4 regions of the Bradyrhizobium sp. USDA 4501 genome follow, and region 1 is predicted to be linked to each of the others. Evidence: riboswitches for the same ligand, from Rfam matches in the RefSeq annotation. Region 1 holds a riboswitch; each other region holds the start of a gene.
What was found. Region 1 has a riboswitch for cobalamin ahead of ACVWZM_RS24725 (TonB-dependent receptor). Riboswitches for the same ligand answer to the same signal wherever they lie in the genome.
Positions count from the first base shown of each region.

Region 1 (7,605 bases):
GGGCGGCGCATCGCCGCCGTGGTCAACGATTTCGGTGCGATCAATATCGACGCCGAGCTGATCGCCGGCGCCAGCGACGGCGTGGTCAGCCTGAGCAATGGCTGCATCTGCTGCACGCTGGAGGGCGCCCTGCTGCGCACGCTCGCCACGTTGCTGCGGCGTGATCCGCGTCCCGAATTCATCGTGATCGAGACCAGCGGGATCGCCGATCCCGCCGACATCGTGCGCAACCTGATGGATCCCGTGATCTGGAAGGAGGCGCCGCTGGAGACCGTGCTGTGCGTGGTCGACGCGACGCAGCCTGCGGCGATGCTGAACGATGCGCTGCTGCGCTCGCAGCTCCGGGCGGCGGATGTGGTGGCGCTGAGCAAGGTCGATCTGACTGACGCCGCTGCGTGCGCCGCGATCCGCGACGCCGTGCGCGCGGTGCGTCCGGCGGCCGTGGTGGTCGATGCCTTGCATGGCGAGGTGCCGGCCGCGCTGCTGTTCCCAGCGGACCTCGATCATGTGTCGGCGCCGCGCGAGACCGCGCCGCGACGGCCGTCGTCCGATCGCTTCGACACGCTGAGCTGGACCTCGGAGCGGCCCGTCGTGCTGCCGCGCTTGCAGCAGGCGATCGGCAGACTGGCGCCGAAGCTGGCGCGGGCGAAGGGATTGTTCGAGACGGTGGAGCAGCCCGGGCGGCTGACCGTGCTTCACCTCGCCGGCGGCCGCGCGACCTTGGCTGCGGGCGGCGTGCCGTCGCCCGGCGTGCCGCGCACGCGCATCGTGTTCATCGCCGAGATGGGTGCGCTGTCGCGCGCGGAGATTGATGAGGTGATGCAGGGATGCGTCGAGGCTCAGTGACGCGAACCTACGTTTCCCGTCATACTGAGGTGCGAGGGAAGCGGCGTCTCGAAGGATGAATCGGCCACCAGCCGGGCCGTGCATCCTTCGAGACGCGCGTGCCGCGCTCCTCAGGATGACGGGTTGCCTTTCGGCGTCAGCCCTCGACGTCGCTGTGTCATCGCCGCAGCAGCATCTCGCAAAGCATGTGTGCGACAATCGCATCGAATTGACAGCCTTGCCGGCACCACCTATCGTTTTTGCCGACGGTTCCCTTCGGGGATCAAAAGGGAATGCGGTGCGAGGGTAACCCCAATGCCGCAGCTGTCCCCGCAACTGTAAACGGCGAGCCTTTCGTCAATTTTGCCACTGGGCCATCGGCCCGGGAAGGCGTCGACAGGCGATGACCCGTGAGCCAGGAGACCTGCCGTCAGTCGTGGTCACACGCGAGCACATCGGGCGGGGGCGTCCTGGTGGGATCGGAGCACTGCCTTTTTTGGCAATGCGCCAGTCCACGTTCGCGGTGACGTGCCACGTTACCGCGAGTCCTTTTCATGTCTCCGTCCTCTCCCGTTGCGCGCAAATGGCGCCTCGGTCTTCTCTGCTCCCTGTCATCATTGTTGTTGCCGGTCGAAGGCTCGGCACAAACGCCGCCACCAACCAGACTCGATCCGATTGAGGTCGCGCCTTCCGCTGCGGCAAAGCCGAAGCCTGCGGCGCGCAGCCGTGACATGACCGCTGCGGCGCGGCCACGGCCGAGGCCTGCAACAGCCGGCAACGCCCCGCGCGTCGCGGCGTCGGGCGTACCGGGATCGGCATCGCCGACGCTCAATGCCACCACGCAGGGCGGCACCGGCAGTCGTCTCAACCTGACGCCGCTGCAGACGCCGGCCAGCGTCGAGATCATCACGGCGCAGACCATCGCTGAACGCGGCCAGCATAATGTGCTCGATGCCGTCACCCAGGACGCGGCCGGGTTCGTCGCAACGCCGGCGCCAGGCAATGGCGGCCTGTCGTTCAGCACCCGCGGCTTTGCCGGCAGCAACTCGGTGATGACGCTGTATGACGGCACGCGCTTCTATATCGGCTCCGGCACGCTGACGTTCCCCTATGACACCTGGTCGACGCAGCGCATCGAAGTGCTGCGCGGCCCGGCCTCGGTGCTGTACGGCGAAGGCGCGATCGGCGGCGTCATCAACGTGATTCCGAAGAAGCCGCAGAGCACGCCCTATAACGAGGCCGAGGTTTCGCTCGACAGCAACATGACGCGGCGGCTCTCGGTGGACAGCACCGGTCCGATCAATCCCAATGTGTCGTACCGCATCAACGCCACCGGCAACATGTCGGACAGCTGGGTCGATCGCGACAAGACCTCGAACGCGGTGGTCTCCGCTGCCGTGCGGGTGCAGGCGTCGGACAATCTCGCCTTCACGCTCTCGGAAGATTACGGCGATCGCAGCCCGTCGCGCTATTTCGGCACGCCGCTGATCAACGGCGCGATCCAGGACGCGCTGCGTTTCAAGAACTACAATGCAGCGGACAGCGCGATCCGCTATCAGGACAGCTGGACCCGGTTCAAGACCGAGTGGGACGTCGCCGACGGCATCAAGGTCAACAACACGCTGTATTACCTGACCAGCGAGCGGCACTGGCGCGACATCGAGAACCACACCTGGAATCCGAAGACCCAGCTGATCGATCGCACGAGCTATATCGAGATCTTCCACGACCAGAAGCAGCTCGGCAACCGGATGGATACGACCTTCAGCGGCCACGTGTTCGGCCTTGCGAACCAGGTCGTCGCCGGGTTCGACGTCAACCGGATCGACTTCACCCATACCAACAACTCGCCCTATGGCGGCGCGTCGTCGGTCAATCCTTATGTGTTCGATCCCGGATCGTTCTTCGCCACGACGACGGCGACCACGCCGGGCTTCAACGCGATCGTCAATCAATACGCGCTGTTCGCCGAGGATCGGCTCTCGCTGACCGATCAGTTGTCGCTGGTGACCGGGGTCAGGTATGATCGCCCCGGAGTGGACCGCACCGACTACAAGACGCCGGCAAACAGTTTTGAGACGACGCTATCGGGCACTAGCTGGCGCGCGGGCCTCGTTTACGAGCCGATCAAGAACCTCGCGTTCTATGGCCAGTACGCGGTCGGCGTCGATCCGGTCAGCAATCTGATCTCACTGTCGACCACGCAGAAGACATTCCAGCTTGCGACCGGCAAGCAGACCGAGATCGGGGTCAAGCAGTCGTTCTGGGGCGGCCGCGGCGAGTGGACGCTGGCCGCCTACGAGATCGTCAAGACCGGGCTCACGATTCCCGATCCCGGCAACCCTACCGGCGGCGTGGCATTGCAGATCGGCCAGCAATCATCCCGCGGGGTCGAAGGATCGATCGGGCTCGCGCTGAACGACGGCTGGCGCGTCGACGCCAATCTTGCGCTGTTGCGCGCCAGATACGACAACAACAGCCAGGTGGTCGGCGGCAAGATCGTCAGCTTCAACGGCAATGTCCCGGTCAACGTGCCGCAGCAGGTCTCGAATGTCTGGCTGACCTGGGATTTCGCGCCCAACTGGTCGGTCTATGGCGGCGTGCAGATCGTCGGTGCGATGTACTCCGATCTTGCCAACACCCAGCTGCGTCCGGGCTACAATGTGGTCAATGGCGGCGTCAGGTGGAAGCCGGATGACCGCACCACGGTCGCGTTCCGCGTCTACAACCTGTTCGACAAGGCTTACGCGGCGACCTCGAACGGCACCGGGCAGTGGCTGCTAGGCATGCCGCGTACCGCCGAATTGTCCGTCAACGTGAAGTTCTGACCATGCGCAACGCTCTGATCCGGCGCGGGCGGCGGTGGCTCTATATCGTCCATCGCTGGATCGGCATTGCGACGTGTCTCCTGTTCGCGATGTGGTTCATCTCCGGCCTTGTCATGATGTACGTGGCCTTTCCGCGCCTTACCGACAGCGAGCGCCTCGCCGCGCTTCCTGTCATTCCCTGGAGCAAGGTGCGGGTCACGCCTGATCGCGCGATGGCGATCGCAGGTGTCGAGCGTTATCCGCGTGACCTGCGGCTTTCGATGATGGACGACACGCCCGTCTATCGGGTGACCGCCTGGAAGGCAGGGACGATCACCATTTCGGCGACCGACGGCAGCGTGATCGACCGGATCACGCCCGACCAGGCGCTGGCCATTGCCGCTCATCATCCGCATGCCGTGCAGCCTCGCTTGATCGAAACGATCACGCGCGACCAATGGTCGGTGACCGCGCGCTTCGATCCGTTGCGGCCGCTCTATCGGATCGGCCTCGGGGACGCCGATGGCACCGAACTCTACGTTTCCTCGCGCACCGGCGAGATCGCGCTCGACACCACGCGGCGCGAGCGCGTCTGGAATTGGCTCGGCTCGATCCCGCACTGGATCTATCCGACCGTGTTGCGCAAGGACGGCCCGCTGTGGCGGGATGTGGTGCTGTGGATCTCGGGTGTCTGTCTTGTCGTCGCGGTCACCGGCTTCTGGATCGGCGTCCTCCGCCTGCGGCTGATGCGCCGCTACGCTGATGGCGCCGTCTCGCCCTATCGCGGCTGGATGGCCTGGCATCACATCGCCGGCCTGGTCGGCGGCATCTGCGTCTTGACCTGGATGTTTAGCGGCTGGCTGTCGCTCAATCCCGGTGGCGCGTTCTCCGGCCGCGGCGTCACCCGCGAGATCGCGATCGGCTATAGTGGCCATGACACGGCCGACATCGTCGCCGGCTTCCAGTCGTCGCCATCGATGCCTGCGGTGGAGGCCCGCTTCGTCTGGATCGGCGGACACCGGTTAATGTTGCTCGACGACGGCAACGGCGGCCGCAGCATCGCCGATCCTGTGACCGGTGCGCGGATGCCCCTCTCGCGCGACGAGGTCATCGCTGCCGCCCGACACGCAATGCCCGGCGCTGCGATGACATCAGCGCGGCAGCTCGATGAACCCGACGCCTATTGGTACACGCTGCACCAGGCGCGCGAGCTTCCGGTATTGCGGATCGGGTTCGACGATCCCGCCCGCACCTGGCTGCACATCTCCCCCGTCACCGGCGAGATCCTCGAGCGCAGCGACGACAGCCGCCGGTCCTACCGCTGGCTGTTCAACGCGCTGCACAGCCTCGATGTCCCGCTGCTGCTGCGCATCTGGCCGGCGCGCGACGTCGTGGTGTGGCTGCTATCGGCGGCTGGTACGATTATCTCGATCAGCGGGATCGTGATCGGGTGGCGCCGGTTGCGGCGGCGGAAGGTACGAGGCAGGCGCGTGTCGGCGCGCCTCGTGCGCACACCCCCGTAAGGCGCGATTACTTGGCGGTCAGGTGCACGTCCGGCGCCGGCCGATCGGGGGCCCATTCCAGTGCAAACCGCTGACCGGCGATGATCTCATAGGTCGAGAGCTTGGATGCGACCGCATCGCGGAAACGGAGATAGGCATCGCGCTGCCGCCCGTTCGAGCGGGCCGCGGCCAGATTGAGCCATTTGTAGGCCAGCACGAAATCCGTCGGAACGCCGTGACCCTTGTCGTACATCAGGCCGAGCTGGGCCTGCGCGAACGGGTCGCCCTGCACGGCGCCGCGATAGTAGCAGTCGGCGGCGGCTGCGTAGGCCTGCGGCACGCCGAAGCCGTGCTCATACAAGAAGCCGAGCATGCCGAGAGCGCGCGGATTGCCGCGCTCGGCGGCCGGCGCGAGCTCCCGAGCCGCCCGGACATAGTCGCCGCGATGGAAGGCGGCCGATCCGCGCGCGACGCTGTCGGCGCTCGCGACAGAGGCGGTCATCGCCCAAAGCGCGATCGCAAGCGAAGCCGAGAGGCCCGTCCGTTGTGCGAGAACGCGGCGCATCCTGCTGCCCGGCTCAGTGATAGCTGGTGGTGATCGGCGCATTGGTCGATGTCGTGGCGATGCTGCCGCGCAATTTCGATCGAAGCTCCTCGGCCACAGTCTGGGCGTCGGAGCCGTTGCGGATGATCTGCGGGCGGATGAAGATGATCAGCTCGGTACGCTGGGTGCCGTTGCTCTGATGTCCGAAGGCGTCACCGAGGCCCGGAATCTGGTCGAGCACCGGAAGCGCGTTGCGGGCGCCGCTCTGCTGTTCGCTGATCAGGCCGGCCAGCAGCACGGTCTGACCGTTGGCCACCGAGATCTGGCTCTTGACCCGTCGCTCCGAAACGGTCGGCGTCAGGTTGACCGTGCTGCCGCTGCTTTGGGGAACGTTGCTGATCTCCTGCTCGACATCGAGCCGCACGGTGCCGTTCACGCTGACGCGTGGCGAGACCTTCAGGATGATGCCGGTGTTGCGATAGTCGATGGTGTTGACGACGGTGTTGCTCGTGGTCAGCACCGTCGCGCTGCCGGTCGAGACCGGGACGACGTCGCCGACCTGCAGGGTCGCGACCTGGTTGTTGATCACCACCAGCGAGGGATTGGACAGCACCTTGACGCTGGTGACGGCGTGCAGCGCATCCAGGATCAGGCTCGGCTGCGTTGCATTTCCGATCAGGAAGTTGAAGCCCGGGAAGCTCTGGTTGATGAAGGCATTGGTGAGCGACCCCGCGACCGAGACCGCGCCGGTGGTCGCGTCGGTGGTGGTCGCGGGAGCGGAAGTGGCCTGGGTGCCGAGGATCGAGCCGGTGTTCGGCTTCAGGCCGAGGTTCTGGCTGGTGAGATAGGTCTGCACGCCATAGGACAAGGTGTTGTTGAGCGTGACCTCGGCGATCGTCGCGTCGATCGCGACCTGGAGCTGCGGCTCGTCGATCTGCAGCAGGGTCGACTCGATAATGCGGTAGTTGGCCTGGTCGGCATAGATCAGGAGATTGTTGTTCACGACATCGGGCGTGATCCGGACGTCCTGCATGACGGGCTGCCCGTTGCCGCCGCCGGCACCGCGTCCGGCATCCAGCGCGGCATTGTTGCCCTGGCCCGGATTGTTGGGATTGTTCGCTTGCCCGCCGGCGCCGAATCCCTGGCCAAGGCCCTGGCCTGTTGCGCCTGTCCCCGACGTGCCGCGGGATGCGAAGCCGCTCATGCCTGAATTCGCGCCGTTGTTGTTGTTGAGCGACAGACGGTCGGCGACGCTCGAGGTCGACGAGGTGCCGGAGCCGGGCGCGAGCTGGCTGTCGGCACTGTCGAGCAGGTTGCCAGACGATCCGCCAAGGAACATGTCGGTCAGGACCCGCGCGATCTGGCGCGCATCGCCGTATTTGACGCGGTAGACATGGACCGAGGTGCGCGCCGTGTCGTTGCGGTCGAGGCGCTTGATCCAGGTCGCGGCCGTGTGCAGCATGTCGGGCTTCTTGGTCACCACCAAAATCGCGTTCAGGCGCGCGATCGGCATGAACTTGATGACATTCTGGCTGAGGCCGTTCTCGCCGGAATCGACGATCTTCTCCAGCTCGGCAATGACAGGCGCGGGCGAGCCGCTCGAGATCGGGAAGATGCCGACGGATTGGCCGCGCATCCAGTCGACGTCGAAACTGAGCACGGTATCGACCGCGGTGCGGCGCTCGGCGCCGGTGCCCTGGATCAGCAGCAGGTTGCGTGTCGTGTCGGCGCGGATCGCGCCCGCCCTGGTGGCGAAGCTGTCGGTCAGCTTCATGAGGGTCTGCGCCGACACATATTGCAGGGGGACCACCGAGATGCCGAATCCGGGTTCGGGATTGGCCGCCGCAGCATCGACGCGGCCGCCGCCGACGGCGTCGCCGAGCGGCGTCAGGCGATAGCCTGCCGGATCCTTGAGCAGCACAACGCC
Region 1 is NZ_JBSSEX010000001.1:5,426,725-5,434,329, forward strand. Features, by position in the region: gene ACVWZM_RS24720 (CobW family GTP-binding protein) at 1-846, shown strand, start outside; cobalamin riboswitch at 1,076-1,271, shown strand; gene ACVWZM_RS24725 (TonB-dependent receptor) at 1,380-3,653, shown strand; gene ACVWZM_RS24730 (PepSY domain-containing protein) at 3,656-5,155, shown strand; gene ACVWZM_RS24735 (tetratricopeptide repeat protein) at 5,163-5,636, opposite strand; gene gspD (type II secretion system secretin GspD) at 5,713-7,605, opposite strand, start outside.

Region 2 (7,605 bases), 3.7 Mb from region 1:
TCCGGATGCGGCCGCAATGGTCGGCGATCTCGCGCATGAGCATCAGGAAGTCATGGACCGTTTGCACCACTTCGCTCGCGCCATTGATGGCGTCCTGGCAGATCGTGAAGTCCTTCGGCAAGACGTCGGCAACATCGTGCGCGACTTTATAGTACGCGAGCGACACCACATGATGTGGGAAGAACGAGACTTCTTCCCCGCTGCGCGTGAGGCCTTATCGGCTCAAGATTGGGGCGAAGTCGCCTCCGCCCTCACCGATCACGGAGATCCGCTATTCAGCGAGACAGCTGAAGCGGCTTCCGACGTGCTAAGAGCGCATATTCTACAATTGGAACAAGAAGCTGAAGCCGAACGGAGCGCACTCGCGTTTTCGAGCGCGTTGGCCGGCAACCAGCGACACAATGCGGGGAGGGATGGACCACATTGATCGCTGCCGCTTTCGGCAGGAAAGTGGACATCATTTCATGGGACCCGAAATGAAGGTTGCCTCGCCTGCTCTCAGGTTGCGCACAGGCGATATGCTTCTCCGCCCGACGGTCGTTTGCTTCAACTGGCGGCGCAAGCGGCATGGCCGAACGTCAAAAGCGGTCTGATTCAAACGTAATCGGCAGTGACCAGGCTCGACCATACCGTATCGCTATCGCGCGAACGGGCATTTCACATCTCCGCGAGCCGATGGAGACGCGTGATGGCGGCCAGGCGGGTGGCGAAACAATCTCCATCCGCAAGCCTTGCCTGGCACGGGCTGAATTCGTGGGCTCGGGGCGGGTTCGGATTGCTGCACGCCATCGCGAGATACAGCAAATCCCGGAATGTTCGCTCTGAACAGCAGAGCTGTCGGATGTCAATTTCGATAAAGATCCGTTTGCTGCTTCGTTTCGTCTCGTTCTCGCTCGATTGACCATGATGAGCCATGGGGGGTGCCTTGCCAAGGAGGCTCATTCCTGCCGTGCGACCACTTCATCACAATTCAAAGCATGATGTATGCGCCACTGGCATGACCTACCGGCAAGCCCATCAGAAACCGCGATATTTGAGGCAGCGCAAAGCTTACCATGCACCCATCCGATAATCGAGCGCCCAGAGAGCGAGAGAGGCATCCCAATGCGACCGGACCTAGCACGATCCTACGGGCAGCACCGACTACCGCGCTACACCAGCTATCCGAGCGCCCCTCATTTCTCATCATCAGTTCGGGAGTTCGACTATCAAGCTTGGCTCAAGTCTCTCGACGGCCAGCGGTCCGCCTCGATCTACGTGCACGTCCCATTCTGCCGAAGCATGTGTTGGTACTGCGGCTGCCATACATCTGTCACGAAACGCGACGATCCGATCGCGATCTATACGGCTGGATTGCGCACTGAAGCCTACCTCGTTGCAGAAGCCGTCGGCCAACGACAGCCAATCTCTCATATCCACTTCGGCGGCGGCACGCCGACGATCCTGACACCTGAAGCATTCGCGGATTTGGTCGGCTCGTTGCGTTATTCGTTCGCCGTCCTGCCTGATGCCGAGATCGCCGTGGAGATCGATCCCCGCATGTTGAGCAATCCGATGGCCGAAGCCCTGGGCTATAGCGGGGTCAACCGGGCAAGCCTTGGCGTGCAGAGCTTCGACCCGGTCGTCCAGCAGGCCATCAACCGCTCGCAGAGCTTCGAACAGACCGCAATTTCGGTCGAGCGGTTACGCCACGCCGGCATTTGCCGGATCAATTTCGACCTGCTGTATGGGCTGCCCGGACAGACGGTCGATTCGTGCCTGGATACCGTCGACAAGTGCCTCGAGTTGCATCCGGACCGGTTTTCTGCCTTTGGTTACGCGCACGTTCCGACCTTCAAGAAGCATCAACGCAAGATCGACGAATCCACTCTGCCCGACAGCGTCGAGCGCTATCTCCAATCCGAAATGCTAGCTCACACTTTGGTTGACGCTGGATACGTGCGTGTAGGCCTCGATCACTTCGCCCTGCCGCATGACAATCTCGCTGTGGCGGCGAAGCAAGGCAGGTTGCGCCGCAATTTCCAGGGATATACTGACGATTGCGCAGACACGCTTATCGGCCTCGGTGCCAGCGCCATCGGCCGCCTGCAACAGGGGTTCTTAGCAAATGCTGTCTCGACCAGGGATTACATCGCTCGCATCACCGAGGATCGGCTCGCGACGGCGAAGGGCTATTTACTGACTGATGATGATCGCTACCGGGCGGAGATCATCGAGCGAATTATGTGCGACATGACAATCGATCTCTCCGAGATGTCTCGCCGTCACGGCAGGGATCCGGATTCGGCCGTTGTCGATCATTTCCGGCTTGACAGCCTTATCGCAGATGGCGCCGTCGTGGTCGACAATGGCCGACTCTCCGTAGCTGACGACGCCCGGTTCCTGATCCGGTGCGTCGCCTCCGCGTTCGACGCTCACCTCGCTCGGTGCGGGGCTACGCACAGCGCGGCGGTCTAATCGTGTGAACGGCGGGCTTGCCACTCTGGCAATCCCGCACTTCAGTCACCAGTGAGAGCATCCTATTTGTCCGCCACGTTCATGGTCGCGCGTCGATCCGCCCATCCATTCCAAACAGAGTCCCAAACCTTCGCCAGAGTGGAACCGGACAGACTGCCTGCACAGCCAGATCAACACGAAGCCACTCATGTATTGGTTGCTTGAGTGATTCTTGGGTCGCGTTTGCTCGCATGGTCGCGCCGATCCAGCGGCAGGAAAGCGCCGTTAATTGCACTTCGCCTCGATCGGTACCAACGCGGCCGGGCGTCGCCAGCCACGGACTTTTGTCGCCTCGGCAAGCCGTTGTGAACGATGCTCATTGCAGACAAACCTTAGTCTAGTCTTCCAATACTCGACTACATCGGTCGCATACCACAGCATGATTGAGCTATGCTGAGCCGTGCTTTAACTCGGGTTCAGATTTACGGCGAATGCCCTCGCCGGCAATCGGATCATCGGCTGTCCTCCCTCCGCCGATGGGAGTCGGCGACGTTTAGCGTCGCTCTTCTCAGACTTAACTTTTGCCCGGCCTGCTAAGCGTGGCCGGGCTTTTTTCTGTCGTGCAAGCTCGGTCGAGATGATCCAGAGCGCAAACGCCCTATGAGCGGATCAGCGCCCTGGAGGAGAGAGCCAAGCGCTGGATCAACGACTTGGCCGATCAGATGCCGCGCGAAGTTGCCGGGCGGCGGCGACCATGTTGATCAGCGCCGGGCGAACCTCCTCCCATTTGCGCGTCTTCAGACCACAATCCGGATTGACCCAGAGCTGCGAGTCCTGCAACCGCTGCCGAGCCAATGCCATCAGCTTCTTCATTTCCCCTGCCTCGGGAATGCGTGGAGAATGGATGTCGTACACGCCCGGCCCGATTTGATTGGGATATTTGTAGTTCCTGAACGCGTCGAGCAGCTCCATCTTCGAGCGCGACGTCTCGATCGAGATCACATCCGCATCCATTGCAGCAATGGCGTCGATGATGTCGTTGAACTCAGAATAGCACATATGCGTATGAATCTGGGTTTGATCTGCAACGCCTGATGAGCAAATGCGGAAGCTATCGACGGCCCATTGAAGGTAGGCCCCCCACTCCAATCGGCGCAACGGCAATCCTTCGCGGAGCGCAGCTTCGTCGATCTGGATCATGCTCGCACCGGCTATCTCGAGATCGCGGACTTCGTCGCGTATCGCCAGTGCGATCTGCCGGCAGACCTCGCCTCTTGGAATGTCATCGCGAACAAACGACCAATTCAAGATCGTTACTGGCCCGGTCAACATCGCCTTCACCGGCTTGCTGGTCAGTGATTGCGCGTAGAGCCACCAATCCACAGTGATCGGTTTTGGCCGCGAAACATCTCCGAATAGCATCGGTGGCCTGACACAGCGCGACCCATAGGATTGCACCCAACCATTCCTGGTAAATGCGAAGCCGGCGAGTTTCTCGCCGAAGTACTGCACCATGTCATTGCGCTCAAACTCGCCGTGCACGAGGACGTCTAGACCAATGTCCTCCTGCCAACGCAGAGTGCGCGCAGTCTCCTCCTTGAGAAATTTGTCGTATTGCTCGTCGCTCATGACGCCTTGCGAATGTGCCGCGCGGGCATTACGGACCTCTGGGGTTTGCGGGAAGGATCCGATCGTCGTGGTAGGAAAGGCCGGTAGTCCAAAGCGCTTGCGTTGGATCTCGGCCCGATGGACAAATGGGCTGGCACGCCGGCGCATGGCTTCGTCGATCGCTCGCATCCGCACCGCGAGATTGGCATCACGGATCTTTGGTGAAGTCCGGCGGACCGTCACGGCCAACTGCGATTCAGCAAGACTTTGAGCAACATTCTTATCACCCGCGAGCGCCCGCGCTAGGATCGCAAGCTCACGCATCTTCTGTACCGAAAAGGCAAGCCAACTCTTGAGATCGGATGCAAGTCCGGTCTCCAGTTCAACATCGACGGGCACATGGAGCAGCGAGCAGGACGGAGCGATCTGAACACGATCCCTGCCCAGCTTCGCAATGGCGGGATCCAGTTGCTGGCGGAGCGTCGACAGGTTCGACCGCCATACATTTCGTCCGTCGACGACGCCGAGAGACATGACGAGATCACTTCGCCGCGCAGCAATGATCCGGCTCAACAGATTCGGTGCGCGAACCAAATCCACGTGCAGTCCGGCAACGGGCATGTTCAAAGCTATGTCCAGATTATCGCCGAGATCACCGAAATAGCTCGCGACCATGATCTTGACGTCTGGTACTTCCCTGGCGAGCCGATCGTAGACACGCAGCAAAGATCTTCGCGCTTCCTCCTCCAGATCAAGGACCAGGCAGGGCTCGTCGCATTGAACCCAGCTTGCTCCCCTTTTGCCTAGTTCTTGCAGAACCTCGATGTAGACCGGTATTAGCTCATCCAGGAGAGACAGCGGCTGAAACGCGGGATCCGCACTCTTGCCAAGCTTCAAGAATGTGACCGGCCCGATCAGGACAGGGCGCGTCTGGAACCCCAGGGCCTTGGCTTCCTCATACTCCTCGATAGGCTTGCGAGAGGATAGGCGGAACCTCTGTCCCTGATGAAATTCAGGAACCATGTAGTGGTAGTTGGTGTCGAACCACTTGGTCATCTCCTGTGCGGGCGCGCTAGATCCGCCCGATCCGTGGCCGCAACTCGTATTCTGGCGATCGCATTGTGAACCGCGCGCCATGTCGAAGTACGTCTTGAGCGAAACCGATTCGATTTTCGACGCATAGACTTCCGGGATGGCACCAACCATGACAGAGGTGTCGAGCACTTGGTCGTACAACGAAAAATCGTTGGACGGAATGACGGTGACACCGAGGGATTTTTGGCGGGCCCAGTTCGCAGCACGCAGGCCAGCTGCGGCCTCGAGCAATTGCTGTTCGCTGATTGCGCCGGCCCAGTAACTTTCAAGCGCGCGTTTGAGCTCGCGTCTTGGACCGATCCGAGGCGTTCCAAGCGTGGCAACCGGAAGGGAGAGAAGAGACATAGCGCTAACCCCGTAGTTGGGGGCAAAGGCCAAGGCGGACGCAAGCAGGATCGCCCGAGCGGCGGCGGCTTGGCGCACCACCGGGACACCCCGCCCGTGGACGTATATGTGGTCGAGGTAGGTCTCCTGGCTCGCGGGTCATCGCTGCTGTCCGGCCTTCCCGAAGCCGCACGGGCTTCAGTGACTTTGTTGGACGGCGGCTCGCCGCTTACAGTTGCGGGGGCAGCGCCGGCATGTTCACCGGCTTCCCTCTTAGCTCCGAATCCAGCGGGACCGGAGAACCTCTACGATTTGGATTATCGGCAAGAGACCTCTTCCGTCAACCTCTCAGATGACTCTCTCACGTCAATGCTGCCATCATCAGTGACTCAAAATGATAAACGTCGAAAGTTGATCACGCGATTGGAAGCTTATCCAATAGACGCAGTCTGCAATATATGTGTCGAAAGGATTGTCGAAGGCGCAGGTCGCGGCGCTTCGAGTGTATTTCGGTCTCTCGACAGTCAAGAGCCGCGCCAGGGACAACACACCTGCGAAAACTCCATCAGCAACCGGTCGCCATATTGATCTACGAGCCAACCAATCCTGGTAGGCGATTTGCGGTCTCTGATGACGCTAATACTCGGGCATGCATATCGATTCGCCTCGACGAACACCGGAAGGCCCGCAATGACAATGGCTGTTTGGAGCGCTGTCGGCGTCCTTGCTGTCACCCTCTTTGCGGTCGGCCCGTTCGGGGGCTGGTAAGAGTTCATGAATCAATCCGTCAGACAACTGCTCTCGAGAATGTTGAGCAACTCAAGAGGAAGCTAGCGCGACTTGATCGTTTCTCGCTTGCCGCGTGTCGCGACTGGAAACGGTCATCCCACCATGAATGCGGAGCCGAGGCAGCTGGACTGAGCGGACTGCAACATCGTGCGCGTAGGTAGAAACCCGCGCACCATATCATCTGCCTGCCCCAGAACGCGCTTTCGACGATTCCACACGCCCGGCGGTGACGAGTGGTTTTGCTTATCATCATTACAAGCCGATAGCGATCGCAGGCGTTCGGGTGACCGCGCCGGACCAGACGGTTCAACAGCACTCCAAAGTGCGCCCCGATTTCTCATCCGTAAATCGGCAGCGGCCTTCGCTTTGGCCTCGAAGATCGGCACGACAAAAGCTGAACAAGCTCGAGCGGATCGGCTGAATGGAAACATAGAAACGAGCGTAGGTCGGAAAGCCGACAAACACTGCACGAATCTGGCGGGATTTGCCGGCTATTTCCTGGCACGAAGAATGCAAGCTCAAGGGTGCCCAGGCTTCTCCTCCTGGGCAGGTCCAGCACAGCAAATTGGGGTTGTGGCTGGCCCACTGAAGTTAGCGGCGCGTGACCCGAGGGGACAGCGCCTGCTCGCGCGGGACATCGGCAGGTGCCCGCGTCACGTTGCCGCTAACTTCTTCCGATCGAGCATAGCATTGAAGGCTGCCGCTTTGACGTGTGGATGAAAAATCGATGGTCCGGCCGTTATGAAGAGAATGTCTGCAAGAGGCGTGCTTTGCCTCTGTCAATCGCTAATTTTCGTTGCTGGGCTTGTTGCGACGGGCAACACTGCGCGAGCCGTCGAAAGCGCGCTCGTCGAACGAGTCAAGTCAACCTGGCGAGCGCGAGACGGTGAGACAATCGAGCACATTGTCTCCAAAGTTTCGAAAGTGGCGCAATTCGTCCCTCGAAACTGGGGAATCGCCGAAAGCGTCGACCACACTGAGTATGTTTACCTTTCCTGGACCAGGCATCAGGATAACAGATCAGACGAACATTACGTTATTACCTGGAAAGTCGGGACCGACGGAAAGATTGAAGTTGCGTCTCCCTATGCAAAGCCTATCGAACTCGGCTGGCGCGCCCTGGCGCTTTCACTCATCGCCAGTGAAGTCACCGACGGCGAAAAAGACGCAAACCTTCGTTTTCTGCATAATCCGGTCAATTTCAACTTTGTCGCGACTGCGCAAGGCAAGCTCGGCGATCTGCTCCGGCACGGCCGCTGTCATATCATCGAACCTGTAATCGTGGATTACGTTCGAGCGACAAATGACAAGCCGACCGAGAAAGAAGACCGGTGGCGCGTTCTGCTGTTGGTG
Region 2 is NZ_JBSSEX010000001.1:1,742,873-1,750,477, forward strand. Features, by position in the region: gene ACVWZM_RS08130 (hemerythrin domain-containing protein) at 1-427, shown strand, start outside; gene hemN (oxygen-independent coproporphyrinogen III oxidase) at 1,105-2,457, shown strand; gene metE (5-methyltetrahydropteroyltriglutamate--homocysteine S-methyltransferase) at 3,139-5,484, opposite strand; cobalamin riboswitch at 5,584-5,785, opposite strand; gene ACVWZM_RS08145 (nodulate formation efficiency C protein) at 7,177-7,605, shown strand, end outside.
Region 2: it holds a riboswitch for cobalamin, as region 1 does, so the genes downstream of both, metE (5-methyltetrahydropteroyltriglutamate--homocysteine S-methyltransferase) here and ACVWZM_RS24725 (TonB-dependent receptor) in region 1, are expected to answer to the same signal.

Region 3 (7,605 bases), 840 kb from region 1:
GCCGGCAAGCGGTTCTTGATGGCCAGTTCACCGACTCGTTTTCGATTGCTCCAGGGCACCGGCACTTCAAGGACCAGCAGCGCCTCCGCGCGCTCCTTTGCCATCCCGGCAATCGCGGCCTCCAGATCGTCCGCACCCTTGACCTTCAAGATTTGCGGCTCCAGCCCCTGGGCCTTGGCTGCGGCCTCGTTGGCGCGGTCAATCGGGGCGAGCCCGCGTTCATCCGCGCCGGGGATCGTTTGATCACTGAGAATCGCAACGCGCGTGATCCCGGGGAATGCCTCCTTCAGAAGCTTGAACTGGTCGCTGGCCTGCTGCGGATCGAGGTTGGTGAGGCCCGTGACATTGCCTCCCGGTTTTTCCATCGAGGCGACAAGCTTCAACGCGACCGGATCGGTCACGATCGCAAAGATCACCGGGATCGTCGACGTGGCCTTCTGCGACGCGACCGACGCCGGGCCACCGAGTGCGAGGATGACATCCACATTCGCGCCGACCAGCTCCGAGGCGAGACCGGGAAGGCGCTCGAGCTTCGATTCGGCAAATCGCGGCTCGATGACGATGTCGCGTCCTTCGAGATAGCCGCGCTCGGCGAAGTCGCTCAGAAGGTTTTTCTTGATGGAATCGAACAGCGGCGACGGGCTGCCGTTGACGAGGATTCCTAGTTTCCTGGGGGCCTGTTGCGCATTGGACGGATCGCACATCGACGCGATCATGCAGAAGACCGTGAGCACCGCCTTCGCAAACCTCATGGCACCGCCCCCAGCAAGGACCCAGCGTCCATGCGAGCCTAGCACGGCAACCAATCCGGAAGGGGGGGGCAGCCCATGACCCCGCTGCGACCTAATGTCTGCTTGGCGACGGCGAGCCGGGCTCGGCAGCTCGCGAGCTACGAGGCCGCCGCGCGCGACCCGGCGCGCAGCTGCGCGACCGTGCGCGTATCAGGGAGATCGGGGACGAAGCCTTTGACTAGCTCCATCCGCGTCGTCCCGGGCAAGCGCAGCGCGACCCGGGACCCATAACCATCGCTGGCGATTGTTGCGTATCGCTGGGGCCGCAGCCTATTTCAACAACCCAATCCGGTGGCAATGGGTCCCGGCCTTCGCCGGGACGACGTGAGGATGGATATCGCATAGCCTCACAACGGCTCGTCATCATTGCCGTAGCGGTCGAGCTTCGGCGTGGCGATGTCGCCGTCCTCATAGTACTCGTCGTCCTGCAACGCTGCGGGTGGCGGAGGCTTCTTCGACTTGTCGTCGGTCTTGTCCTTGATCTTCGTGCCGCCCTTGGTCTGCTTCCCGGCCTTGGCCATGCGTTTCCCCTGCGCGGGTCAAATCAGCTGCCGGAACTCTACCCCAGTTTCGGTGCGTTTGTAATGTTCGGAGACGGTGCGCGGGGCAGACCCGCCCCACCGGTTCACGCTCTAAAACGTCGCGCCGGCCTTTACCATGTAGGTGCGGCCGGGCAGCGGATAGGCCGAGAAGCGGCCTTCGGTGAACGTGCTCGCGATGGCGTAGTCGTAATAGAGCGCGTTGAACAGGTTGTTCACGCTTAGTGACCAGAAGAAGCGGTCAACTTGCCCGCTCAGCTTGATATCGGCGGTGGCGTTGCCGGGAATCCGGCTCTGGGTGTTGGCCTGATCGTTGTCCATGATGCGCGAACTCCAGGCCCGCACCGTGGCGTCGAACACCAGATAGTTCTGCCAGATATTCCAGGTGACGCCGAGATTGCCGGTGTAGCGCGACACCAGCGGCACGTCGTTGCCGGTCCAGATGCCTTCGCGGAACACCGCGCGGGTGATCGCCATGCCGCCGCGCAGGGTCACCGTATCGCTGAACTTGAGCGAGGCACTGGTTTCCGAGCCATAGCGGCGGGTGGGGTCGAGGTTGGTGTTGAAGAACAGCACCGGGTTGAAATGGATCTCGTTCTCGAGATCCATCAGATAGACGCTGGTCTGGACCTGAAACAGGTTGGTCTTGACCCGGAAGCCGCCCTCGACGTCCTGCGATGTCTGGGTCTTGAGCTGGAAATTCTGCGGGATCGGGGCGAAGGTCAGCGGATCGAACGACGGTCCGGATGCGACGCGCTCGTCGACATCGGGCGTGCGGAACGCGCGCGCCGCGCGGCCGAACACCGAGAAGGTGTCGGTCAGGCGATGCTCGGCGCCGACATGCAGGGCGTATTGCGTCTCGTTGCTGTCGAGCGGTGCCGCCTGCGTGTCGAACGCGAATGGCGCATTCGGGTCGTAGCGATCGCGCGCCGAGATGCTGGTATTCTGGACGCGCGCGCCGTAGGAGATGTCGGTCGTTGGCAACAGGCCCAGCGTATGTTGCCAATAGCCGGCCACGCTCTGCTGCTCGATATTGTAGATGTGGAACGGGTCGACGCCCTGATAGGCGCCGCGCGCCTCGCGGAAGCTCGAATCGTAATAGTCGATGCCGGTCAGGATCGTCGACGGCACGCCCAGCATCACATTCTTGACGCTGAGCCGCGGCGTCAGCGACCAGGTCTGCAGCGCGGCGTCATTGTAGGTCGAGGCGAAGCTGATGGTCGGCACCGTGCCGAAGAAGCCGCTCTGCGTCTCGCGCTGCCGCCAGCCGCCGTCGACGATGAGGTCGACGCCGTTCATCAGCGTCTTGGTGAAGCCGGCGGTGACGCTGGCGGTCTGCTGGTTGGCATAGTCGAAGGGCGTCGCGGCGCCGCGGCGATCGGTGAGCAGCTCGTTCACGCCGATCGACGGATCGACCAGCCGTCCGCCGGGTAGGCCGAGCTTCTGGTCGCTGCCGGTGACGGTCAGGAAGGCGGTGAGATCAGGCGTCGTGTAGTTGATGTTGCCGACGGCGTTGCGCTGGTCGAGCGCATTGTTGACGCGGTAGCCGTCCGACTTGATGCCGTTGCCGTAGAACGAGGTGGACCACGGGCCGGAATTGAGCGCCGCGGAGACCGCGGCCATGCGGGTGTTGAACGAGCCAACTCCGGCCTCGGCCCGCATCGTCGTCGGCGGGCCGCCGACGCCGGTCTTGGTGATGATGTTGACGACGCCGCCCACCGCGTTGTCGCCGTAGAGCACCGCGCCGCTGTTGCCGCGCGTGATCTCGATGCGCTCGATCGAATCGAGCGGAATCGTGGTGAGGTCGAAGCCGGCCTTGTCGACGTCGTTGAGGCGGCGGCCGTTGAGCAGGAAAAGGGTATTGTCGGTCGCGAATGCGCCGAAGCCGCGCAGGTCGACCGACGTCTTGGCGCCGTTCGGTCCGCCATAGGGCGTTTGCAGCTGCACGCCCGGCACCTGCGCGAGGATCTCGGGTAACGACTGCACCGGCGAATGCGCGATGTCGTCGGCGGTGATCACGGCCGAGGAGGAGCCGACAATGCCGGCGAACTGGCGGCCGCCGGTGCCGCCCGTTCCGGTGGCCACGCCGGTCCCTGTCGTGCCCGATCCGGCTCCGCTGCCTGTATTGTTGCCTTGCGAGGTGCCCGGCGCCGGGCGTCGCGGCGCCGGCGCTTCGTCAGCGGCCGGCCTGGCGCGCGTGACGTTCTGGTCGCCCGGCTTGGTGACTTCGATCGCCGGCAGCTGATCGGGAGCGGGTGCCTCCTGCGCCCGCGCTGCGGAGACAAGGATCGCCGGCGCGATCATCGTCGACGCGAGCAGAAGCGCGCGGCGCCGCCGATGGAAAGGGAAGGAGAACATAAGCAAGGCCTCGGCAACGTCAGTGGCACGTCACCGCGAACCAGTCTCACCATCGTGCTCACAGCATCAGGTGAAGCTCATGCCTGTACTCCCCGACCGGCAGCATCGCGTGTGACCACGGCTGACGGCAGGTCTCCTGGCTCGCGGGTCGTTACCCTTCGTCGCCTTCCCAGGACCGAGATTCCCAGTGGCCTGTGACGAAGGATTCACCGCATACAGTTGCGGGGGCAGCCGCGGCGTTGGGGAAGTTTCCCCGTACCGCATTCCCTTTTCATCTCATGAAAGAACCGTCATGTTCATCTAGGGTTCGGCCGGGTAGCAAAGTCAATCCGGCGGAAGTCGGGCGGCGGCCGCGCGGCCACGGTTTTTGTCGAGTGTCGCTTGTCTGCCACGGCGATCGCTGTAAGAGCATGGATCCGATGAGCGTGCAGGATTTTGCCTTGGCGGCCGAGGTCGCGGCGCGGCGCCGGTGGGGCGCCACGGCGGCGCTGCTCGCGCTCGTGGTCCTGTTGTGTGTGCTCTCGCTCGGCATCGGGCCGGTGCGGCTGTCGCCGCTCGCGGTGGTCGAGGCGCTGTTCGGCGGCAGCAGCGATGTGGCGCAGGTGATCGTGCGCGAGATCCGCCTGCCGCGCACCATCCTGGCATTTGCGATCGGCGGCATTCTCGGGCTGTCCGGTGCGGCGCTGCAAGGGCTGCTGCGCAATCCGCTGGCCTCGCCGTCGCTGTTCGGCGCGCCGCAATCGGCGGCGTTCGGCGCGGTGCTGGTGATCGCGCTGGGCCTCGCCGATGTGCGCTCCTACGCGCTGCCGGTGGTGGCGATCATCGCCGCGTTCGGCTCGGTGTTCGCGCTGCTTGCGATCGCCGGCCGCAATGCCGGGCTGTTGATCCTGATCCTCGCTGGGCTCGCGATCTCGAGCTTTGCGGGAGCCGCGACCGCACTGGTGATGAATCTCTCGAGCAATCCGTTTGTGGTGCTGGAGATCGCGTTCTGGCTGCTCGGCTCGCTGGAGGACCGCAGCTTCCAGCACGTGGCGCTGGCGCTGCCCTTCATCGTCGCGGGCGCCGCCATCCTGCTCAGCCAGGCGAGCGCCTTCCGCGCGCTGACGCTTGGCGAGGAGGCGGCGCAGAGCCTCGGCGTCGACGTCGGGCGGTTGCGGCTCTTCGTGATCACGGGCGTGGCGCTTGGCGTCGGCGGCGCGGTCGCAGTCACCGGCACGATCGGTTTCATCGGCCTCGTCGCGCCGCATCTGATGCGTCCCGTGATCGGTCACGATCCGGCGCGGCTCTTGGTGCCGAGCGCGCTCACCGGCTCGGCGCTGCTGCTCGCCGCCGACATCGCGGTGCGCATCATTCCTTCAACCTCGGACATCAAGGTCGGCGTGCTGACCTCGATCATCGGCGTGCCGTTCTTCCTCTATCTGATCATGCGCGAGCGCCGCGCGCTCGGCGGAGGCGTGGCATGACGCTGCTCTCCGCCGCGGCGCTCAATGCCTCACTCGGCAGCCGCAAGGTGCTGCACGATGTCTCGCTGTCGCTGCCGTCGGGCCATCTGGTCGCGCTGGTCGGCCCGAACGGCGCCGGCAAGACCACGCTGCTGCGTGCACTGGCCGGGCTGATTTCGTCGGGCGGCGAGATCCGGATCGGCGGCGATCCGCTGGCGTCGCTGCCGCTGCGCGAGCGCGCGAAGCGTTTCGCCTATCTGCCGCAGGGGCACATGGTGCACTGGCCGCTGCCGGCGCGCGACATCGTCGCGCTCGGCCGCTATCCGCACGGCGCGACCGATCCGGCGCGGCTGTCGCAGACGGATATGGAGGCGGTGCTGCGCGCCATGCAGGCGGTTGACGTCACCGAATTCAGCGATCGCCGCGTCACCGAACTCTCCGGCGGCGAGCGCAGCCGCGTCGCACTGGCCCGGGTGCTCGCGGTGGAGGCGCCGGTGATTCTCGCCGACGAGCCGACCGCCTCGCTCGATCCGCGCCACCAGATCGACGTGATGCAGAAGCTGCGCAATGTCGCCGACAGCGGCGTGCTGGTGATCGTGGTGACGCATGACCTGGGACTTGCCGCGCGCTTCGCCGATCACGTGCTGGTGCTGTCGGAAGGGCGGCTGGCCGCGCAGGGCGCGCCCGTCGAGGCATTGTCGGAGAGCGTCCTCGCTAGCGTGTTCCGCATCAGCGCCTATCGCGCCGAATTTCAGCGCGAGGTCGTCATCGTGCCATGGGCGGACGTGTGATGTGGCCACGGCCTCACCACGAGCTCAGTTCACCTCTCCCGCTTGCGGGGGAGGTCGCTGCGCTCGAAGAGGGCAGCGGGTGGGGGCTCTCTCTACGATATGGCTCGCGGCGAAACCCCCACCCCAACCCTCCCCCTGAAAGGCAGGGGTGTCCGGGGAATGATTCACTGTGTCGCGGTGCATGCTCGGCAGGACCGAGGCAAATCGGTCTTTTCTGGTTGTCGAGACACAGAGGGCCGAGCATGCGATATCGCGGTAGCATTTTTGGAAGGCTGCTTGAACCGATCAATCGACGGCAGTTTCAGACGGTTGTGGATCGTCTGGACGGGGATGCCTACGACAAGTCGTTCAGGAGCTGGGATCATCTGGTGGCGCTGATCTATGCCCAGCTTAGCGGCAACAGCAGTCTGCGCGGGGTAGTGACTGGCTTCAACGCCAATTCGCAGCATCACTATCACTTGGGAACCGGCAAGCTGTCGCGCTCGACGTTGTCCGATGCCAATGCCCGCCGTCCGATCGGCATTTTCGCGCAAACCTTTGCGGCGCTGTCGGCGATGGCGCGTCGCCAGCTGCGGAGTGAAGGCATGGAGATGGTGCGTCTGATCGACGCCAGTCCGATCCCGCTCGGCAAGGTCTGCAGTTGGGCGACGTGGAACGGCCGCATCCGCGGCATGAAGCTGCATGTCGTCTACGACCCAAGGAGCGATGTCCCGACCTGCGTCGAGATGACGGCCGCGAACGTCAATGACATCGAGATCGGCCGACAGACCCCAATCCAGCCCGCCACCACCTATGTGTTTGACAAGGGCTATTGCCGTTTCGACTGGTGGCAGAAGATCAATGATAGCAAGGCTTTCTTCGTTACCCGGGCGAAGACGAGCATCCGTCTTCGCTCGCTCAGGCATCGCGCCATCCGCAAGCGTAACGGGGATGGCTTCGAAATCCTTGCCGATGACGAGGTGAAGCTCACCAGCAAGGGCGATTCGCGCCTTCCAATCCCGCTCCGCCGCATCAAGATCAGACGCGAGAAAGGCGGCAAGATCACACTCCTGACCAACGACCCTGCCCGTAGCGCCGTCGAGATCGCCGCCCTCTACAAGAGCCGATGGCAAATCGAGCTGCTGTTCCGCTGGATCAAGCAGCATCTCGATATTCGCAAGTTCCTCGGCGCCAACGACAACGCGATCCGCCTTCAGGTGCTCGCTGCGATGATTGCCTACCTGCTGCTGCGCATCGCCGCTCACACCAACTGCATCAAAATGCTCCCGCTCAGGTTCGCCGAACTCGTCGGCCAGCTCCTGCTCACGCGTCGATCCCTCGCTGCCATCGACAAACCTCCGCCCATCAACCCCAGCCGTCGGAAATCAACCATCTCACCTGACCAGATGGAGCTCCGCTATGCCTGAATTTCCCCGGACACCCCTGCCGCAAACGGGAGAGGGGGCTCAGCGTCAGCGTGGCAGCCATCTCGCTTCGCTTCATCTTGGAGCGGTGGTCGCCATAGTGCTGTGGCTTATTTCCGCCGGTGCCGCGTTCGCCGCCGGACCGCGCATCGTCTCGATGAATGTCTGCAGCGACCAGCTCGTGCTGTCGCTGGCCGACCCGGATCAGATCATCGGCCTCAGCCGCTTCTCGCGCGATGCCTGGCAATCCTGGGCCGCGGAGAAGGCGCGAAACTTTCCGC
Region 3 is NZ_JBSSEX010000001.1:4,588,444-4,596,048, forward strand. Features, by position in the region: gene ACVWZM_RS20940 (ABC transporter substrate-binding protein) at 1-752, opposite strand, end outside; gene ACVWZM_RS20945 (hypothetical protein) at 1,139-1,312, opposite strand; gene ACVWZM_RS20950 (TonB-dependent receptor) at 1,424-3,688, opposite strand; cobalamin riboswitch at 3,798-3,995, opposite strand; gene ACVWZM_RS20955 (FecCD family ABC transporter permease) at 4,108-5,151, shown strand; gene ACVWZM_RS20960 (ABC transporter ATP-binding protein) at 5,148-5,921, shown strand; gene ACVWZM_RS20965 (IS4 family transposase) at 6,164-7,327, shown strand; gene ACVWZM_RS20970 (ABC transporter substrate-binding protein) at 7,320-7,605, shown strand, end outside.
Region 3: it holds a riboswitch for cobalamin, as region 1 does, so the genes downstream of both, ACVWZM_RS20950 (TonB-dependent receptor) here and ACVWZM_RS24725 (TonB-dependent receptor) in region 1, are expected to answer to the same signal.

Region 4 (7,605 bases), 4.8 Mb from region 1:
GCGCATCGATTGCGCGAGCGCAGGTACCTTGACATCACCGAGCGTGCAGATCACGGCATTGCCGGCCGGCAGCCGCGCGCGCGTGATTCCCTCCGACACCATGCGCGCGTCGCAGAGGATTGGCGCGCCCTCCTGCAAGGCGGCTCGCGCGCGCGCAGCCATGCCTGATGTGAAGCGCACATGCGCTTCCAAGCCCACCATACCGGCGGCATGGATCATGCGCACGACCACCGGCTCTTCGTCTGGCGTGAAGCGGGCAAGATCGGCCTCGGAGCGGATGGTGGCAAAGGACTGGCGATAGATCGCCGCGCCATCGGTCTCGTAGACGTGCGGCATCAATGGCCTCCCGTCAGCACGGTAGGATTTGCAACGAGGTACGTACTGCTCAATCCTCGGAGGACCGGCGCATCCCGCGTCGTGCCGCGGCGGATCAGATCAAAGCCCTCGTCTGTCGCAACGAGGGTAACATCCGCAGAACCGGAATGGGCGCAGCCCTTGGCGCAGCCGGAGACGTGAAGCCGCGCATCGGATGGAATATGCCGCGCGAGCGCCGATGCCAGCATACGCGTGTCCGCATGCGCATCGCCGCAGCGCGGTGCGCCGCTGCAGGCGACCACACGAAGCCTCGGATCGCCGGCATCAGTCACGAGGTCCGCCCCACCGGGCATCTCGCGCATCCCCTCCACCAGCATCATCCGCCACGGCGTCATGCGGAGAGCCCGCGCGCAGCCGGCGAGATCGTTGAGCGTCTGGTGCGGCATCTGCCCGAAGGCGACGCCAACCATCGCGCCCATTGGATAGATGCCCGGCACGGGACTCGACGATTGGCCGACGGGTTCGGCATCACCGCGAAGCGACTGCGGCAGGCTCGCGCCGCCGGCGAGATGAGCCGCCATCCGTCGCCGCTCACCCCTGGTTCCGCCGGAGGTGACAAACCATTCGGCCAGCGCCAACGCGACCTGAACGGCCTCGCTCCGCATGACCGAAAGCCCGCGCTGCGCGCCATCGGCCCGCACCAGCAGTCCCCGGCCGCGATCGCGCTCGATCCTGATATCGGCGGACGCATCCGCCAGCATCCGCGCATTGCCATCATCGATTGCGAAGCCGAACTTGGTTGGAAGATCAAACGAGGCACCGGCAAGCCCCTGCTCAAGCTCGGTCGCAAGCGAGCGCGTCTCGTCGGCGACAGTCCAGAACGGCGTCACCAGAATGTTTCGCTGCGCCTCGGTATTCGAGTCCGTGTCCAGCAACCCGAGTTCAGCGAGCCCATCGACCAGGGGCGGATAAGCTTCATCGCTGACGCCGCGAACCTGGAGATTGGCGCGGCTGGTCAGGTCGATCAGGCCGTTGCCGTATCGCGCCGCCAGCCTGCCGATTCCCGCTGCCTGCGCCGCGTCCAGCCGTCCGCCGCGCGGGCGAATGCGCACCACGAGGCCATCGCCTGACTGCATCGGCCGCAGCGCGCCTGGACACCAGCCCTTGACCGCAACCGCGCTCATGAGGCCTCCTGCAGCGCAGCCGCGATCGAATTGCGCCGCGTCTGCCAGAGCGAGGCTTCATGCAATCTCGCGAAGCAGGTTTCGATCGCAGCCAGCGCCGCCGGGTTCTCGCGCGCCATGAAGCCGCGAACCTCGTCATTGCCGAGCGTCGCATCGTAGTAGAGATCGAACAGATGCGGCGGCACCGCGCCGGCAAGATGGGCGAACGCCGCCATGTGCTCCAACGTCGCTGTGATTTCGGCGGCACCACGGAAGCCATGGCGCATCATGCCCGCGATCCAGGCAGGGTTGGCCGCGCGCACCCGCACCACCCGTGAGATTTCCTCGGTCAACGCGCGGGCATGAGGCTGATCCGGCCGCGTCGCATCGAGGTGATAGAGCGATGGGGCTTTCGTGCCAAGGCGCCTCGCCGCCGCCGCGATGCCCGCCTCGTGCGCGGCGTAGTCGGCCGCCAGCAGCAGATCGGTCTCCGGCAGATCCTGGGTGTGAACAAAACTGTCCGCAGCCGCGAGCCGCGCCTCGATGCCGGCGCGATCGGGCCGCATCTCGCCGTCGGATGCGAGAGCCCACGACGATGCCGATAGCCATGCTTCGCCGGCCGCCTCGCGCGCCTCCGGTGTGAAGACATCGGGGACCGACGAAATACCAACACCATAATGTCCGGGGCGAGGACCGAACACGCGCGCGATGCGCTGCCGATAGGGATTCTCGTCCGCCTCATCGCTGCGTTCGGACAACGCCTCCGCCGCGGCTTCGAACAACTGGGCCAGCCCAGAAAAGACGTCGCGGAACAGCCCCGACACCCGCAGCGTGACGTCGATGCGCGGCCGGCCGAGCTCCGCCGGCGCGATGATGTCGTAGCCCGACACCCGCCCAGATCCATGATCCCAGCGCGGCGCGATGCCGGCGAGGTGCAGGGCCATCGCAAAATCCTCGCCCGCGGTGCGCATCGTCGAGGAGCCCCAGAGGTCGACCACGAGTCCCTTCGGCCAGTCGCCGTGATCCTGCAAATGACGGCGCAGCAGCTCTTCGGCAAGCTTCACGCCTTGGGCATGCGCCGACGGCGTCGGCACCGCGCGCGGATCGACCGCAAACAGATTGCGCCCGGTCGGCAGCACGTCGCGGCGTCCGCGATAGGGCGAGCCCGACGGCCCCGGCGCCACGCGCCGACCCGCGAGCGCATCGCGCAGCGCCGCCCTCTCCGCCTCGCCGCAAGCGCCCCGTCCGAACACATGCAAGCCGTCGCCGAACTGGCTTTCCTTGAGGTCGCAGACGAAACGATCGATCTGCGGAATGGCCTCGGCCGCCGAGACCGACGCGGCGAGACCGAGATCGTCTTCCAGCCCGGCGATGCGTGCTTCCTCGCGGATCGCGGCGATCAGGCGCTGCCGCCGCGCCGGATCGAGACCATCGGCGGTCGAATACTCATCGAGCAAGCGCTCGAGATTGCGCAAGCCTTCCGGCACCGCAGCCTTCGCGAGCGGCGGCGGCAGATGACCGATCGTCACGGCACCGATCCGGCGCTTGGCCTGCGCCGCCTCGCCGGGATCGTTGACGATGAAGGGATAGACAACAGGCAGATCGCCGATCAGCGCCTCCGGCCAGCATGCGGGCGACAGCGCAACCGACTTGCCAGGCAGCCATTCCAGCGTTCCGTGCGCGCCGATGTGGACGACGGCATCGATGGCCTGCTGCCTGAGCCACAGATAGAACGCGACATAGGCGTGGCGCGGCGTGCGCGCGAGATCGTGATAGTCGGCGTCGCGCTGCCCCACCTCACCGCGCTCCGGCTGAACGGCGATGACCGATTTGCCGCAGCAGATCGCCGCGAAATGAAATGCGCCGTCACGGCAATCGGGATCATCTTCCGGCGCGCCCCATGCGCGGCTGAGATCGTCCTGCAGCAGCTCGGGAAGGCCGGAAAGCGCCGCACGATAGTCGGCGACGTTCCACGTCAAATTCCTGCGCAAAAGAATGTCGCCCAGCGACTCCACCGGCTCAAGGTCAAATCCCGCGCCCGCGAGATCAGCCAGCATCGCCCCGACCGACGCCAGCGCATCGAGTCCGACGGCATGCGCGATCTGATGCGGCCGGCCGGGATAGTTCGAGAGCACCAGCGCAAGCCACTTCTCCTGTGCCGGCTTGCTGGCAAGCCGATGCCAGGCGGCCACGCGTGCGGCAATTGCAGCGACGCGCTCGGCATCCGGTCGATGCGCAAGATGCGCGAATTGCAGCTCGGGATCGCGCTCACCGGGCGATTTGAAGCTCACGACCCCTGTGAACAGGCGGCCGTCGACCTCCGGCAGCACCACATGCATCGCGAGATCGCCGGGCGAGAGCCCGCGGAGCGACAAGGACCAATCCTCGCGCCTCGCGGTCGACAGCGCGACCTGGAACACCGGGCATGATGCAGCGTCGAACGGCGTCGTGCCGTCGTCACCGGCCGTGGAAAACGCGGTCGCATTGACGATCGCCGCTGGAGCGCATTGCGCAATCTGAACGCGCAGCCAATCGGCCACGCCCGCCGCCTTCAGCGAGGTGACGAACACGCCATGAGCATCAAAGCCCCTCTCACGCAATGCATCGATCAATGCATCGACCGGCGCCGTGTCGCCGGCCGCGAGGTAGGAACGATAAAACGTCACCAGCACGCGCGGCCGGCCGTCCGGTGCCGGCAACGCCGTGATGGCACCGCGCCGGGAATCGTAGACGCCGATCTCGGGAAGATCGATCTCGCCGACCACCGGCCCGGCATAGAGTCCGGACGCGAGCGCCAGCTGCGCGATCACGGCCTGCGCGGCAACAGGACCGCCCTTGTCGCACAGCACCTTGAGGCGGCGCAGCGTCGAGATCGGCAAGGTCGAGAATTCATCGAGTCGCTGATCGTCGCGGCCATCGGCCGGCAGCACGACCAGGGCAATGCCGCGCTCCTTCGCCAGCCGATGCACCGCGGCCAGCCCGTATGACCAATAGGGCTCGCCGCCGATCAGCCGCACCAGAATGCCGCGGGCGTGCGAGAGCGTCCGCTCGATATAGGTATCGACCGACAGCGGATGGCGCAGCTCCGCGAGATTGGCGAGCCGCAGCGACGGCAGCGCAGCACGGCCGCGCCGCCAGCCGGCCGCGAAGGCAGCAAGATCGCTGTCGGAAAACGACAACACCACGAGATCGGCCGGATCCTGGCCGAGGTCCCTTGGCGTCGCGGTCTCCTCAAGGCCGCGGCTCTCGCGGAAGACGACGTGCATCAGACACCAAGCCGTGCCCTGATCGCGGCTTCATCGATGTCGGCATGTTCGCCGATCACGACGAGCTTCGACTGCCGCGCCCGTGCACCCCAGGGCATGTCGAACTGATGCCGCACCCGCTCGCCGACCGATTGCACCAACAGCCGCATCGGCTTGCCTTCGACCGCGATGTAGCCCTTGGCGCGCAGCACGTTCTGCTCGCGCGCCAGCCCCTTGATCGAGGCGACCAGCGCGTCGACATCCGAAACTTCCGGAAGATCGATCACGACGGAATTGAAATCGTCGTGCTCGTGTTCCTCCTCGCCATCGTGATGCGACGGCCGCGCCGCGAGATCGCTTTCCGCCGCCGCCCCGAGCCCGAGGATCACGCGCGCGTCGATCGTGCCGTCGACGACGGGCAACATCGGCACCTCGCGCGGCATCTCGGCCGCGATCACCTCTTTCGCTGCCTTGATCCCCTCCGCCCCCGCGAGGTCCGCCTTGGTCAGCAGCACGATATCGGCACATGCGATCTGGTCCTCGAACACTTCCGACAGCGGCGTCTCGTGGTCGAGATTGTCGTCCGCCGCACGCTGCGCATCCACCGCGGCCGGATCAGGCGCAAAACGGCCGGCGGCGACGGCCTCGGCGTCGGCGAGCGCGATCACGCCGTCGACCGTGATCCGCGAACGGATCTCCGGCCAGTCGAACGCTTTCAGCAGCGGCTTCGGCAGCGCGAGCCCGGAAGTTTCGATCACGATGTGATCGGGCTTCACGTTCCGCGCCAGCAACTGCTCCATCGCCGGGATGAAATCATCGGCGACGGTGCAGCAGATACAGCCATTGGCGAGTTCGACGATGTTCTCGGCCGGACAATTGGCGTCGGCGCACGACTTCAGGATGTCGCCGTCGACGCCTTCGCTGCCGAATTCGTTGACCAGCACCGCGAGCTTCTTGCCGTTGGCATTGCGGATCAGATGCTGGATCAGCGTCGTCTTGCCGGAGCCGAGAAAGCCGGTCACGACGGTGACCGGAATTTTGGCGAGCGTGGTCATTCTGCGGCCTCCGGCACGACGGGAAGAGGTGGAATGCGGGCGAGCGATTGCTTGCGGAAGATTTCCGGACGGCTGCGCCACGGCACGATGCCGTCGGGCGCCGCCGCATAGGCGGAGGCACCGGCGATCACATCCGCGGCATTATCAGCGGACAGTCGGCCGTAGACATAGGACCAGCGCCCCGGCGCGCTGAGCGCGACCGAGCAACCCTGGCTGCAGGCCGACAGGCATGCGACGGGAACCAGATTGACGTCATCAGGCACGCCGGCCTCGACAAGCGCGGCATGCAGGCGTGCACCGGGCGCGAGCTCACGTTCCGCCGGCGTCCGGCCGGCGCGGCAGGTGATGCAGACATGAAGTGTAACGCTCATCGCCCTTCCTGGATTGACAGCGGGAAGCGATGAGGCACACGAACCGATTTTGGACAGGTTCGTTCCCCGTCGCGGAACACCCCGTCCGCCGGTTTCACAACATGCTGCGTTGGCAGGTCTCCCGGCTTGCGGAGCAGGTTTTACCCTTCGATGCCCACCTTCCCGACTCCGTATGGAATCAGTGGCTTGGGCATCTCTCCGGTCACGGTCGCGGGGGCGGCTGCGCTTCGGGCCCGATTTAGCGGAGCCCTATCGCATTCCCTCTTCGCCTGTCGTAGGACAGGAACCAACGCAGGACCACCATTCGTCCAAGCCTCGCACTTGTCAAGCCGAAGGAATGTGATGACTTCTGATGGAAAGGACGCTGAAGACGGCGCCGTCGGCACCGATCTTTCGCCGGATGCGCGCCACGCGGACAAGATGGCGAAAAAGAAGGCCGCCCGCGACCGCATCATGGCGACCAAGAGCGGTGAAAAGGGCCTGATCATCGTTCATACCGGCGCCGGCAAAGGAAAATCGTCCTCCGCGTTCGGCATGATCGTGCGCTGTGTGGCGCACGGCTTTCCCTGCGCCGTGGTGCAGTTCATCAAGGGCGCCTGGGATACCGGCGAGCGCCGCCTGCTCACCGGGCATTTCGGCGATCTCTGTCAATTTCACGCCATGGGCGAAGGCTTTACCTGGGAGACGCAGGATCGCGCCCGCGACATCGCGGCAGCGCAAGCCGGCTGGGAAAAGGCCAAGCAGCTGATCGCAGACCCGAGCCTGCGCATGGTCGTGCTCGACGAGATCAACATCGCGCTACGCTACGACTACCTCGCGATCGCCGATGTCGTCGACTTCCTGACCACGTCGAAGCCGCCGATGACCCATGTCGTGCTCACCGGGCGCAACGCCAAGGAGGAGCTAATCGAGATTGCCGATCTCGTCACCGAGATGACGCTGGTAAAGCATCCGTTCCGCTCCGGCATCAAGGCCCAGCCGGGCGTCGAGTTCTGACGGGCATCACGATGGCGCGCGCATTGATGATCCAGGGAGCCGGCTCGGACGTGGGCAAATCGCTCATCGTCGCCGGCCTCGCCCGCGCCGCCAGACGGCGCGGCCTGCGCGTGCTGCCGTTCAAGCCGCAGAACATGTCGAACAACGCCGCCGTGACCGTCGATGGCGGCGAGATCGGCCGCGCACAGGCGTTGCAGGCGCTCGCCGCCGGCGTCGAGCCGCACACCGACATGAACCCGGTGCTGCTGAAGCCCGAGACCGATGTCGGCGCCCAGGTCATCGTGCACGGCAAACGGATCGCCACCGCACGCGCGCGCGAATATGCCGGCATGAAACCATCGCTGATGGGCGCGGTGCTGGAGAGTTTTGCGCGCCTGAAGCAGCGCGCCGATCTGGTGCTGGTCGAGGGCGCCGGCAGTCCCGCCGAGGTCAACTTACGCAAAGCCGATATCGCCAATAT
Region 4 is NZ_JBSSEX010000001.1:649,111-656,715, forward strand. Features, by position in the region: gene ACVWZM_RS03085 (precorrin-8X methylmutase) at 1-336, opposite strand, end outside; gene cobG (precorrin-3B synthase) at 336-1,499, opposite strand; gene cobN (cobaltochelatase subunit CobN) at 1,496-4,744, opposite strand; gene cobW (cobalamin biosynthesis protein CobW) at 4,744-5,778, opposite strand; gene ACVWZM_RS03105 (DUF1636 family protein) at 5,775-6,149, opposite strand; cobalamin riboswitch at 6,244-6,455, opposite strand; gene cobO (cob(I)yrinic acid a,c-diamide adenosyltransferase) at 6,492-7,145, shown strand; gene ACVWZM_RS03115 (cobyric acid synthase) at 7,157-7,605, shown strand, end outside.
Region 4: it holds a riboswitch for cobalamin, as region 1 does, so the genes downstream of both, ACVWZM_RS03105 (DUF1636 family protein) here and ACVWZM_RS24725 (TonB-dependent receptor) in region 1, are expected to answer to the same signal.